3 regions of the Leminorella grimontii genome follow, and region 2 is predicted to be linked to each of the others. Evidence: predicted binding sites of a transcription regulator. Region 2 holds the regulator's gene; each other region holds the start of a gene.
What was found. The regulator PhoB, encoded in region 2, activates phosphate uptake and scavenging genes when phosphate is short. The targets are predictions, from matches to a motif close to CTGTCATAAAACTGNCNNAT.

Region 1 (4,193 bases), 2.0 Mb from region 2:
AGCCGATGCCGTACGCGGACTCTTTCAACAGCGTCGGCGTCTGCTCGAACACGTCGCGCATCACCGCAGCGATGTAGGGAATAATCATGATGGCCAGGATCACCCCGGCGGCCAGAATGCCGATGCCGAAGGCCGGGCCGGAGAACAGCGTGCCGATAATGGGGATATTCGCCACCACGTCGTTAACCGGCTGCTGGAAATATTTGGCAAACAGCGGCGCGAAAATAAACAGCCCCCACATGCCGTAAACGATGCTAGGGATCGCCGCCAGCAGCTCTATCGCAATCCCCAGCGGGCGCTTAAGCCAGCCGGGCGCAAGCTCGGTCAAAAACAGCGCGATGCCGAAGCTCACGGGCACGGCTATCAGCAGCGCGATAACGGAGGTGACTACCGTGCCGTAAATCGGCACCAGCGCGCCGAACTCATCGGCGGGAGCGTCCCATTCCTTGCTCCACAGAAAGCCGATGCCGAATTTCTGAATGCTGGGCCAGGAGGCGATAATCAGAGAAACGATAATGCCGCCCAGCAGTAAAAGCGTAATCAGCGCAGCCAGTTTAACCAGCGCGCTGAAAATAATGTCGCCCTGTTTCCCTGGCGCTTTTATCATCGGCTTATATTCCGCCATTGGGTCTCCCTGTGAGTGGGTTAACGCCCTCTCAAAGCGAGAGGGCGGCTACAAGATAATTAGTAAATCGGCTTACCGCTGGCGTCTTTAATCTGGGTTTTCCAGGCGCTGCGAACTTGCTCAACCACAGCGTCAGGCAGTACGGCGTAGTCCAGCTCTTTGGCCTGCTTGCCGCCCTTGGCGTAGCCCCAGTCAAAGAACTTCAGCACTTCGGCGCCGCGCTTGGCGTCTTTCTGGGTTTTATGCACCAGAATGAAGGTGGTGGAGGTAATCGGCCAGGCGTCTTTGCCCTTTTGGAACGTTAAGTCCTGCGCGAACGACTTGGACCAGTCGATGCCCTTGGCGGCAGCGCTGAAGGATTCCTGAGTTGGGCTGACGACTTCACCGTCGGCAGAAACCAGCTTGGTGTAGGCCAGGTTGTTTTGCTTAGCGTAGGCGTATTCCACATAGCCGATAGAGCCCGGCAGGCGCTGTACGAAGGCGGCGATGCCGTCGTTGCCCTTGCCGCCCAGACCAACCGGCCACTTCACGGTAGAGCCGACGCCCACCTGCTCTTTCCACTCAGGGCTGACTTTCGCCAGATAGCTGGTGAACACGAACGAGGTGCCGGAGCCGTCTGCACGGCGCACGACGTTAATCGCCAGGTCCGGCAGCTTCACACCCGGGTTCAGCTTGGCGATGGCCGGATCGTTCCACTTCTTCACCGTGCCGAGATAGATATCGCCCAGCGTTTTGCCGTCCAGCGTCAGATCGCCTGACTTGATGCCTTCAAGATTAACCGCCATGACGACGCCGCCGATAACGGTCGGAAACTGGAACAGATCTTCTTTTTCTAAACGGTCGTCAGCCAAGGGGGCGTCCGATGCGCCGAAGTCGACGGTATTCGCGTTGATTTGCTTAACGCCGCCGGATGAACCGATTCCCTGATAGTTGATGTTGTTTCCATTCTCTTTTTGGTAGCTGTCCGCCCACTTGGCGTAAACGGGAGCCGGGAAGGTCGCGCCCGCGCCGGTGATGTTTTCAGCGGCCATGGCGGTAAGCGCAGTCATTGAAACGGTAGCGGCAATACCGAAAGCGAGCGTCGTACGTATCAGTTTCATGATTCCTCCTAAAGGAACGCTGGGACTCTGTTGCAAGCAAACTTCAGATAATTAACGAGTACGCTGGAAACAATAAGACCGTTTGATGACAGTATAATGTCGGCTCTATTACAGTTTTATGACAGCCGGCGTTTTGCGATAAAAATACCTTTTTTCACAATAGTGGCAAATTGCCATTAAATTCCATTGACCAATATAGTGTCTTTATGCCACTATATAACCTAAATAATTCAAGTTGCAGGAAGGCGGCAAGGGAGTGACAAATTCGTCGGGAACGAATTTGACCAGCCGAAGGCTGGCCTCCGGTGAGAGGCAGGAGCCTCTCATTAATCCCGATGAGCTTACATAAGTAAGTGATTCGGGTGAACGAGCGCAGCCAACGCACATGCAGCTTGAAGTATGACGGGTATATAAAACACCGGGTAGGAGCTACCCTTAAAGGGCAGGGAAACTGCCAACGTGCTGGACAGACCGGCGCGTGACGTCAATTGATTGGAGGATTTCCATCATGCACAACCTGATACTCAACAGCGATTCTTACAAAACCTCTCACTACCTTCAGTACCCGGCGGGTACCGAATACATCTCCAGCTATATTGAGTCTCGCGGCGGCGTTTACCCAAAAACGCTGTTTTTCGGCCTGCAAATGTTCATCAAGCAATACCTGATGACGCCCATCACCCTGACGGACATCAACGAAGCCGAAGAAATGATGGCCCTGCACGGCTTGCCGTTTAACTACGACGGTTGGATGTACATCCTGCAGGCGCACAACGGCTACCTGCCGCTTGAAATCGAAGCCGTACCGGAAGGAACGCTGGTGCCGACTGGCAACGTGCTGGTTCAGGTTATCAATACCGACCCCAAATGCGCCTGGTTAACCAGCTATATAGAAACGTCGCTGCTGCGCGCCGTTTGGTATCCGACGACGGTGGCGACCATCTCCAAAGCCTGCCACAGCCTGATAGCCCGCTATTTACAAGACACCGCCGACTCGCTTGACGGCCTGCCGTTCAAGCTGCACGACTTCGGCGCCAGAGGCGCAAGCTCCGAAGAAAGCGTCAGCATCGGCAGCCTGGCCCACTTGGTCAACTTTATGGGCACCGACAGCCTGGCGGCGCTGGTCAGCGCCAAGCGCTTCTACCACAGCCCCATGGCCGGATTCTCCATCCCCGCCGCCGAGCACAGCACCATCACCAGCTGGGGCCGTGAGGGGGAAACCGACGCCTACGCCAACATGCTCAGGCGCTTCGGCGGAAAGGGGAAAACCGTCGCGGTGGTCAGCGACTCCTACGACCTTTGGAACGCTATCGACAACATCTGGGGCGGCAGCCTGAAGTCTCAGGTGGAAAACAGCGGCGGTACGCTGGTTATTCGCCCCGATTCCGGCGAACCGGTCGCTATAGTTAACGAAGCGATTGAGCGCCTGATGGCCAAGTTCGGCTTTCGCGTCAACGACAAAGGCTACAAGGTGCTGCCGGACTTTATTCGCATCATTCAGGGCGACGGCATTTCAGCGTCCTCTATCGCCGCCATTCTGCGAGAAATGAAAAACCGGCGGCTGAGCGCGGAAAACGTGGCGTTCGGCATGGGCGGCGAGCTGTTGCAAAAGGTCCACCGCGATACGCAGAAGTTCGCCATGAAGGCCTCCGCCGTCTGTATTAACGGACAGTGGAGAGACGTTTATAAAGATCCGATAACCGACAGCGTCAAGCGCTCCAAAAAGGGCCGACTGGCGCTGATTAAAGAAAACGGCGAGTTTAAAACCGTCGCGCGGGACGCCGTTTCCCCATCGGAAAACCTGCTGGTACCGGTTTACCGCGACGGCCAGCTTATCGTTGACGATACGTTGGACGCCATTCGCCAGAGGGCGGTGCAGGATTGTATTGTTGTCTGATAGTACTACCATTCTAATAATAAAAGGCCTTAAGAAAAATCTTCTGGCCTTTTTATTTAATTATATTAGATATATTAGTGTTGGTTGTTTTTTATACAAAAATCCATTTTGAAAAATATTTTTATTTTTAAAAATAAAACATACCATTCACAAAAAAACAAACAATCAACATACAAATAAAATAAACATTAAAAAAACAAAAAAGTTGCTTTAAATATAAAAGACCAAAAGTGGACTTTTTATAAAACCAAAACAAACTTACAATAACTAAGAAAATTTATTATTTAAAATAAATATTATAAGAGTAATTCCTTATTTTGAATTATTTCAAGGAGTTCATTAATGGAACTAAACGTCTTTCAATGGAAGAAAAAAGCGCTATCTCTTGCTATACAGATCTCTGTACTTAGCGCCCCTTTCAGCATCAATGCAGCACCTCAGGTTACAGCTACCTCCGGCCAGGTTAAAAACTTTGATACGTTAAGCTGGAACGGGGTCAGTACCGGCATGGTTATGCAAAGCAAAAATAAAGGTTCGGAAATTAACGTAACCGGTACGGGAACGTTCAATT
Region 2 (4,193 bases):
CAACAGGCTGGCCGAGTTTGTAAGAAACATGAAGGCAGCAACTAAAAGGTAATTCATTCAAGAAGCCATAATGCAAAACGGGCGCCTATAACGGCGCCCGTCGTCTAGCAATCGGAAATTATTCACTCACTACTGCGCCCACCGGCAGCACAAAGCTGAACTCGCTGCCCTTGCCCGGCTGGCTTTCAATCTCCAGCCGAGAATCGTGATGGTTGAGCGCGTGTTTAACAATCGCCAGCCCCAGCCCGCTGCCGCCTGTCTGCCTGGAGCGGGAAGGATCGACCCGGTAGAACCGCTCCGTCAGGTGGGAAAGATGTTGCCGCTCAATGCCCGGCCCATTGTCTTTTACGCTAAAGCGCGCGCCTTTGGGCGTCAACGCCCAGTCGACCTGAACGGCCGTTCCTTCCGGCGTATGGTTAATCGCGTTATACACCAGGTTAGACATCGCGCTGTAAAGCTGCTCCTGATTGCCGTAAACGTACAGCCCCGGCGTAACGTTGAAGTTAAGCTTATGCTTACCGCCGCTTAGCACTTCTCCTTCGCGCAGCAGCGTATCCAGCAGCGCCGGAACGTTAATCTTTTCATTCGATACGTGGCGCGGCGCGGCTTCAATGCGCGACAGGGTCAACAGCTGATTGACCAGCTGGTCCATGCGCTCGGTCTGCCCCTTCATGCTGGCCACGGCGCGCTGGCGAATTTCAGGACGCGTATCTTCATCGTCCAGCATTTCCAGATAGCCTCTAAGCACCGTCAGCGGGGTTTTCAACTCGTGGCTGGCATTGGTGAAAAACTTGCGCCTCACCTCTTCCAATTGTCGCACCTGCGACACGTCGCGCGCTGAAATCAGTATTTGTCCTTCATCATAGGGCACCGCGCGAAACTCAATGTGGCTGCCGTTGTTGAACTGAAGGGTCAGCGGTTCGCCGAACTGCCGCTGATTAATAAAGTCGGTAAACTGCGGATAGCGGATCAGGTTAAGAATGTGCTGGCCGTTGTCCTCCGGCCAGCGAAAGCCCAGCATGCTTTGCGCCAGGCGGTTACACCAAAAGATATGGCCGCTTTCCGTACTGAGCACCACCGCGTCCGGCAGCGATTCCGCGCCGCTGCGAAAGCGCTTGATAAGCGAAGTCAATTCTCGCCGACGCTGGCGGTTGCGGTGCTGCATCTGATACAGGCCGTAAAACAGCGGCTCCCAGCTTCCTCTTCCCGACGGCGGCATGATGCTGCGATCCAACCACAGCCAGTGAGAAAGCTTCAGCAGGTTGTAAAAGTGCCAGCACAGCGCGGCGCTGACGGAAATCAGCAACAGCAGCGTCAAATGGCCGATAAAAATGCTTAACAGCAGCGCGGGAAGACAAAAGAGAAACAGCTCTAAAATGATTTTTTTCCACGACAGGCGTTCTAACACTGGCAGTTTCCTAATTAAAAGCGCGTTGAAAAACGGTAGCCGGAACCGCGTACGGTCTGCAGCATCTTATCATAGCCGCTGCCCTCCAGCGTCTTACGCAGTCGACGAATAAACACGTCTACCGTTCTGTCCTCAACGTAAACGTTGGTGCCCCATACCTGATTTAGCAGCTGTTCGCGGCTGTAAACCCGTTCCGGATGGCTCATAAAAAAGTGAAGCAGCTTGTACTCCGTCGGTCCCATATCGAGCGGCACGTCGTCCGCCATGACTCGATGAGAAGACGGATCGAGCACCAGGCCGCTAAACGTCAGCTGCTCGTGTTCCGTCATCGGCGACGTTCTGCGCATCACCGCCTTCATGCGGGCCATCAGCTCTTTGGGCGAAAACGGCTTGGTCACATAGTCATCAGCGCCGGACTCAAGCCCCTGCACCCTGTCGTCCTCTTCGCTGCGCGCGGTCAGCATGATGATAGGAATATCTTTGGTCAGCGCTTCGCGCTTCATCGACTTGATAAACTGTATGCCGGAACCGCCCGGCAACATCCAGTCCAGCAATACCAGATCGGGATACGGCTCTTTTAACTGCGCCTGCGCGCTGGCCAGGTCCCCCGCTTCTATCGTCTGATAATCGTGCTGTTCCAGCACAAGAGAGATCATTTCCCTGATAGGCGCTTCGTCTTCAACGATCAGTATGCGTTTCATCATCGGCGTTAGGCTCTTTCGCTGTAGATCTTTATTGGAGCTGTAATGCGGGCCAGTATGCTACAGATATATGACAGTTTTATGACGTTAACAACCTGTACGTTGTGAATTAACTCGAGATTAACGGAAAAAGACCGCTGCTCGGCCATTCGCTGCGTATAATGTCGCGAAGAAAAGGTTTCTACACTACTGCGAACGATAACCGTGAGGATCCATGCGAATTATTCATACGTCTGACTGGCACCTGGGACAATACTTTTTTACTAAAAGCCGCGCCGCAGAGCATGAAGCATTCCTGAACTGGCTGACTGAACAGGTAGTTACCTACCGAGTCGACGCCGTTATCGTCGCTGGGGACGTGTTCGACACGGCGTCGCCGCCCAGCTACGCCCGCGAGCTGTATAACCAGTTTATCGTCAGGCTTCAGCCGACGGGCTGCCGCCTGGTGGTTCTTGGCGGCAATCACGACGCCGTTGCCGTACTGAACGAGTCCCGCGCGCTTTTAGCCTGCCTTAACGTTGACGTAATAGCCGGCGTCGCAGAAGACGAATCACAAGAGCTGTTGCTGTTAAATGATAGAACAGGAGAGCCCTCGGCCCTGCTGTGCGCCGTGCCGTTTATACGACAGCGTGACATTGTCACTAGCCAGGCGGGGCAGTCGGCGGAGGAAAAGCGTATAGGAATGCAGTCGGCCATCGCCGAGCACTATCGGCGCGTTTACGAACTGGCGCTGGCTAAAAGAGCAGCACTCGATCGTCACCTTCCCATTATATTAACCGGGCATCTGACGACCGTCGGCGCCTCAACGTCGGACTCTGTCAGAGAGATTTACATCGGTACGCTTGACGCGTTTCCCGCACAGGCCTTCCCGCCGGCCGACTACATCGCGCTGGGCCATATTCACCGGCCTCAGAGGGTGGCAGGCCTTGAACACGTTCGCTACTCCGGTTCCCCCATTGCCCTAAGCTTTGACGAAACCGGCCAGGAAAAGAGCGTCGTTTTAGTCGACCTTAATCCTGACGCTTCGCCGCAAATAACGCTGCTGCCGGTGCCGGAATTCCAGCCCATGCGCTTAATCAAAGGCGATATCGACGAGGTGCTGGCCAGGCTTGACGCGTTTAAATCGTCCAGCGAGGAGCGCCCCGTTTGGCTGGATATAGAAGTCGATACCGCACTTTACCTTAGCGATCTACAAAAGCGCATTCAACTAATGGCCGACGACCTGCCGGTGGAGATCGTTCTGCTGCGGCGCAGCAAAACCATGACGCATCGCCATCTGGAACGACAGGAGAAAGAAACGTTGACCGAACTGACCGCCAATGACGTTTTTGAGCGCCGACTGGCGCAGGAGCAGCAGGAATCTCCCGATGAAAACGTCGCTTCGCGCTATCCTCGGCTAAGAGAGATGTTTAACGGCTTATTGGATGAAGTCAGGCTTGAGGGTGAACAAAAGGCACAGGAGGAGATAAAGTGAAAATTCTCAGCCTACGCCTTAAAAACCTCAATTCGCTTAAGGGCGAGTGGAAAATCGACTTCACGCAGTCGCCTTTTTGCGACAATGCGCTGTTCGCCATCACCGGCCCCACCGGAGCGGGTAAAACCACCCTGCTGGACGCCATCTGCCTGGCGCTCTATCACAAAACGCCCCGCCTCGCCGTCGGCCCGACGCAAAACGATCTGATGACCAACCATACCGCCGAATCTCTGGCGGAGGTCGAATTTGAGGTTCAGGGCATCGGCTACCGCGCCTTTTGGAGCCAGCGGCGCGCCAAAGGCCTAGCGGACGGCAACCTGCAGGCGCCGAAGGTTGAACTCGCCTATTTGAGCGACGGAAAAATCATCACCGATAAGGTTCGCGACAAGCTTGAGGCCATAGCTCAAATCACCGGCCTCGATTTCGGACGCTTCACCAAGTCCATGATGCTCTCCCAAGGGGAGTTCGCCGCCTTTCTCAACGCCGAACCTAACGAACGGGCTGAGCTGCTGGAAGAGCTGACCGGCACCGAGATATACGGCCAGATTTCCGAGCGGGTCTTCCTGCGCCATAAAGAGGCCAAAAGCGAGCTGGAGGCGCTGTACGCCCG
Region 3 (4,193 bases), 1.5 Mb from region 2:
GCCACGTTTTAATTGGCGTTACGCTTTCTCTCGGCCTGCTCTTCTTTTCGGCCACCGGGCTGACCTGGTCGCAGTGGGCGGGCGGCAATATTGACAGCCTGCGGGCTCAACTGGGCTGGCTTACGCCGCAGGTTAATGCAACGTTGACCGGCGTTCCCCCAAGCGTTCCTCAAGGAGAACATGCTCATCACCACATGGCGCAACGCCCTGCCGCCTTTGAGGAAAATGCCCGTAATGCCGACTGGGACAACGTGCTTACGTCCGCCCGCAGCACGGGCATCAAGGCATCAAAGCTTGAAATTCGTCAGCCCAAAAACGCCCAAACCGCGTGGACGGTGGCGGAAATCGACCGCAGTTGGCCAACGCGGGTAGACGCCGTGTCCATTCACCCCGACGACTTCGCGCTCGTCGACAGGGCCGAATTTAAACGCTTTCCCCTTATCGCCAAACTCACCCGCTGGGGCGTCGATGCCCACATGGGCGTGCTTTTTGGCCTGCCTAATCAGCTGATTTTAGCCGCCTTTGGATTAGGCCTCTGCGCGCTTATCGCCTTCGGCTACAGGATGTGGTGGTTGAAGCGGCCGACGTCGCCGGAAAGCGCCCCCGCGCAGACCCTGCTCAACGCCTGGCTGCCTCTATCCGTGCCTCAAAAGGCAGCTTCTCTTATCGTTGCCGCTGGTCTGGGCTACGCGCTGCCGGTTATGGGGGTAAGCCTGGCGGCTTTTTTACTGTTTGACGCGGCGCGATGGAAAACGCGCCGAGCGAGGGAAAGCGTCAACGCGCCCCAAAGAGCGCGTTGACGGTCAGCCTAATACAAATCACAGCGCCTTCGGCAGCCTGATAATCCAGAGATCGTTTTCGCTCTCTGGCTTATCCAGCGGCTGAATCACGATTTTGGCCTGCGTCGGATTACCGTCAACCAACAGATTACCTTTACCGTCGGCCTCGTAATCATCCATGTTCTTCTTGCCGCCTGCCGCATTCACCAGCTCGGGGCGAATTCCGAAGTCGTTGTCGTTAATCACCGCCAGAGTTTTATTATCAATAAGCGCCAGCCCTTCCGCCTTCTCCTGTCGCCAGCCTAGCGCGCGTAGGTCTACCGCCAGCGTTTTCGCGGCGAGAGTAATCCCTCTGGTCTTCAGACCATCGGCGTCGTCAAACTCCGGCGGATGCTTATCGAACTGGCTCAGATCGCTGGCTTGGCTGAGGTCTACCAGATAAATACGGTTGCGCATGTTTTTGTCTTTATCCGCCCCCTGCTCAATCACCAGCACGCGGTGATTGTCCAATGCGACGATATCGCCGATCTTGGCATCCTTTGCTTTTTTATAAGCCTCGACGTCAATCGGGTAGCCGTACATCGCGGTTTTACCGGTAGCCGGATCGAAGCTCACCAGACGGGTGAACCGCGCGCTGTTTTTGGTTTTGCCGTCGATATCGAGCGTACTCTGCACGGCGGCGAGAATGCGCCCGTCCGGCATGCGGGTTAGTCCCTCAAAGCCTCGATTCGGCTGGCGCCATTTAATGATATTGGGCAGGCCGCCCGCCACGCCTCGTTCTTCGCCCTGCGCCTGCGGGCCAAATTTCTCAAGTATCTTCCCGCTGGCGTCGATATGGACAATAAACGGTCCGTACTCATCGCACAGCCAGTAGCCGCCTTTACCGTCCGGGGCTATCCCTTCAGAATCCAGGCCTCGCTTGTCGCTTTTCAGAGCGTGTAAAGACTCGCCGAGCGCCACCTCGTTAGTGGCGCCGATAAGCCCTTCCGGCAGCGGCAGGCCGCTGATGTTCCCCTCGGCGTCGTGCAGCGCGCGGGCGTCAACGGCCTGAGCCTTATCCGCACTGACCCGAATATTCATCAACAGCGGCGTAAAGTCTGGGCTGGCAAAAATTTTTGACTCACGCTTTCCCGCCTTTGGCGCATCCGCATTCGGACCGCGGTCAGTGACGGTAGCGAAAATCAGATCGTTCCCCTCTTTATGCAAAAACAGCAGGCCGGAGCCGACGCCCACCGGCAAGCCGTCGGGAAACGCCGAACCGCGATACGCGACCCTATCGTTTTTGGGGAAGCTTACCGTATACCGACTAACCTGAATATCCGCATCGGCCGCGCTGGCATATAGGGGAAAAAGAGAAGCAAACAGCAGTGAAAGTGAGGCTTTTTTCATTTTCAGGCATCCTTGGTAGCAGACTTAGTGACTAAGCATAGTGTTACAAAGTGACTGTTTTATGAATGGCCCAAAGAATAGAACCAAGGCGAAGCGGCGGTGCTTTCTACGCCACCGTCCGCCCGTTAGCCGCGTTACTCGATCTTAAAGAACCGCTCATAAACGTTCTGTAGATGTTCGCGCATGCTGGCCGAGGCCCGCTTCGGATCGCGGTCTAAGATAGCCTGCCCAATGCGAGCGTGATCGACGTTCATGTGCAGCGCCAGATCGGGATCGGCGTAGTGGGCCTCCAGACGAACGAAACGCGTCGAGTTACGCTTATCCCACAGGTATTCCATCATGTCCCTCAGCACTTCATTGCCGCTCATTTCGCTAATCAGCAGGTGAAAGCGCTTGTCTTCGCGCAGGAAGTTCTCGTCGTTATCGCGCTGCTTCTCCAGATCCTGCAGCACTTCCACCAGCTCGGCGCGCTGATCGTCGGTCGCGTTGCGGGCCGCAAGTTCGGCCAGCATGGTTTCAAACACCTGTCGCGCCTTCAGGAGCGCCTGCAGGCTGAACTCCTCTTCCTGACGCGTCGCATCGGCTGGCGCCGCCTCTTGCGCACGCTCCTGCGGCAGCGGATTGGCGACGTATACGCCGTTGCCCACGCGAATTTCAATCCAGCCGGTCATCTCAAGGGCGATAAAGGCTTCGCGAATAGACGAGCGGCTCACGCCCATCTGCTTGGAGAGATCGCGCTCCGACGGCAGCGGCTCGCCCGGCAAAAACTGCCCCTTTTTAATGCAGTCAATCAGCAGGTTAGATATTTGGCGATAGAGCCGTTCAACTTTGAGAGTAGGTAATTCCATTTCGCCCCTCCGGGAGCGGAAAAACGTTTATAGCCGTAAGCATATCACAATCTCCTGTTCCATCGGGGACGCACCCCGGATCCCACAGGATCATAAATGTGACTATAGTCACATCAATCAGGTTCTTTTTCATGGATGATACCGTTCGGTCCAGTGGCCGGACCATCATGCCACTGGACCAAAATTAATTTATACCGCCGACGCCAAAACGAACGTCGACGATAACAATAAAAATTCATGGGATTAGGACAAAACATGCAAACGAGCTCTCCTGATACTGTCATGCCCCTCGACGCGGCAAAAACGGCAAAGGTCCGCAGAATACAGACAATTTCTCTGATGCTGCTGTTCTTCGCTGGCATTATTAACTTCCTCGACCGCGGCTCGCTGTCCGTGGCAAACGAAGCGATCCGCGGCGATCTGGGCCTGTCCGCCACGCAGTTTGGCGTGCTGCTGTCGGCATTCTCTCTTTCTTACGGCATCTCACAGCTGCCTTCCGGCCTGCTGCTCGACCGCTTTGGTCCCCGCATCGTGCTGGGCGCCGGGCTGATCTTCTGGTCCGCTATGCAGGGCATGGCAGGCTTTGTGCACAACTTCTGGCAGTTCATCGCGCTGCGCATCGGCCTGGGCATCGGCGAAGCGCCGTTTATGCCCAGCGGCGTCAAGGTGGTCAACGACTGGTTTAACGTCAAAGAGCGCGGCACGCCGATGGGCATCTTTAACTCGTCCACCACCATCGGACAGGCGTTCGCTCCGCCGATTCTGGTTGCTCTGATGTTGGCCTTTGGCTGGCGCGCCATGTTCATCATCATCGGCGTTGCGGGCATCCTGATAGGCGTCTGCTGGTACGCCTACTACCGCAACCGCGAAGAGCTCGACCTCGGTAAAGAAGACTTGGCCTATCTGAACGCCGGCAGTAAGCCTGCGGCAAAAACCCGCGTCACCTTCGGCGAGTGGGCTCTGCTTTTCAAAAAGCGCACCGTGTGGGGCATGATTTTAGGCTTCAGCGGCGTGAACTACACCGGCTGGCTCTATCTGGCCTGGCTGCCGGGATACCTGCAGGCCGAACGCGGCCTGAGCCTGGCCAACACCGGCTGGGTGGCGGCGATCCCGTTCCTGTTCGGCTCTATGGGCATGCTGGTTAACGGCCTGGTAGCCGACCGTCTGGCCAGAAAGG

Region 1: the regulator PhoB is predicted to act here: its motif matches at 1,831-1,850, upstream of pstS (phosphate ABC transporter substrate-binding protein PstS).
Region 3: the regulator PhoB is predicted to act here: its motif matches at 2,217-2,236, upstream of V8L73_RS15515 (esterase-like activity of phytase family protein).

Annotation. Positions count from the first base shown of each region.
Region 1 covers NZ_CP146357.1:4,235,419-4,239,611, reverse strand. Annotated here, with positions in the region: gene pstC (phosphate ABC transporter permease PstC) at 1-625, opposite strand, end outside; gene pstS (phosphate ABC transporter substrate-binding protein PstS) at 685-1,725, opposite strand; gene V8L73_RS19315 (nicotinate phosphoribosyltransferase) at 2,234-3,622, shown strand; gene V8L73_RS19310 (autotransporter outer membrane beta-barrel domain-containing protein) at 3,965-4,193, shown strand, end outside.
Region 2 covers NZ_CP146357.1:1,900,601-1,904,793, reverse strand. Annotated here, with positions in the region: gene trpA (tryptophan synthase subunit alpha) at 1-52, shown strand, start outside; gene phoR (phosphate regulon sensor histidine kinase PhoR) at 119-1,408, opposite strand; gene phoB (phosphate regulon transcriptional regulator PhoB) at 1,423-2,112, opposite strand; gene sbcD (exonuclease subunit SbcD) at 2,324-3,583, shown strand; gene V8L73_RS08975 (AAA family ATPase) at 3,580-4,193, shown strand, end outside.
Region 3 covers NZ_CP146357.1:3,356,855-3,361,047, forward strand. Annotated here, with positions in the region: partial or broken gene V8L73_RS15510 (PepSY-associated TM helix domain-containing protein) at 1-785, shown strand, start outside; gene V8L73_RS15515 (esterase-like activity of phytase family protein) at 819-2,168, opposite strand; gene V8L73_RS15520 (FadR/GntR family transcriptional regulator) at 2,303-3,016, opposite strand; gene V8L73_RS15525 (MFS transporter) at 3,272-4,193, shown strand, end outside.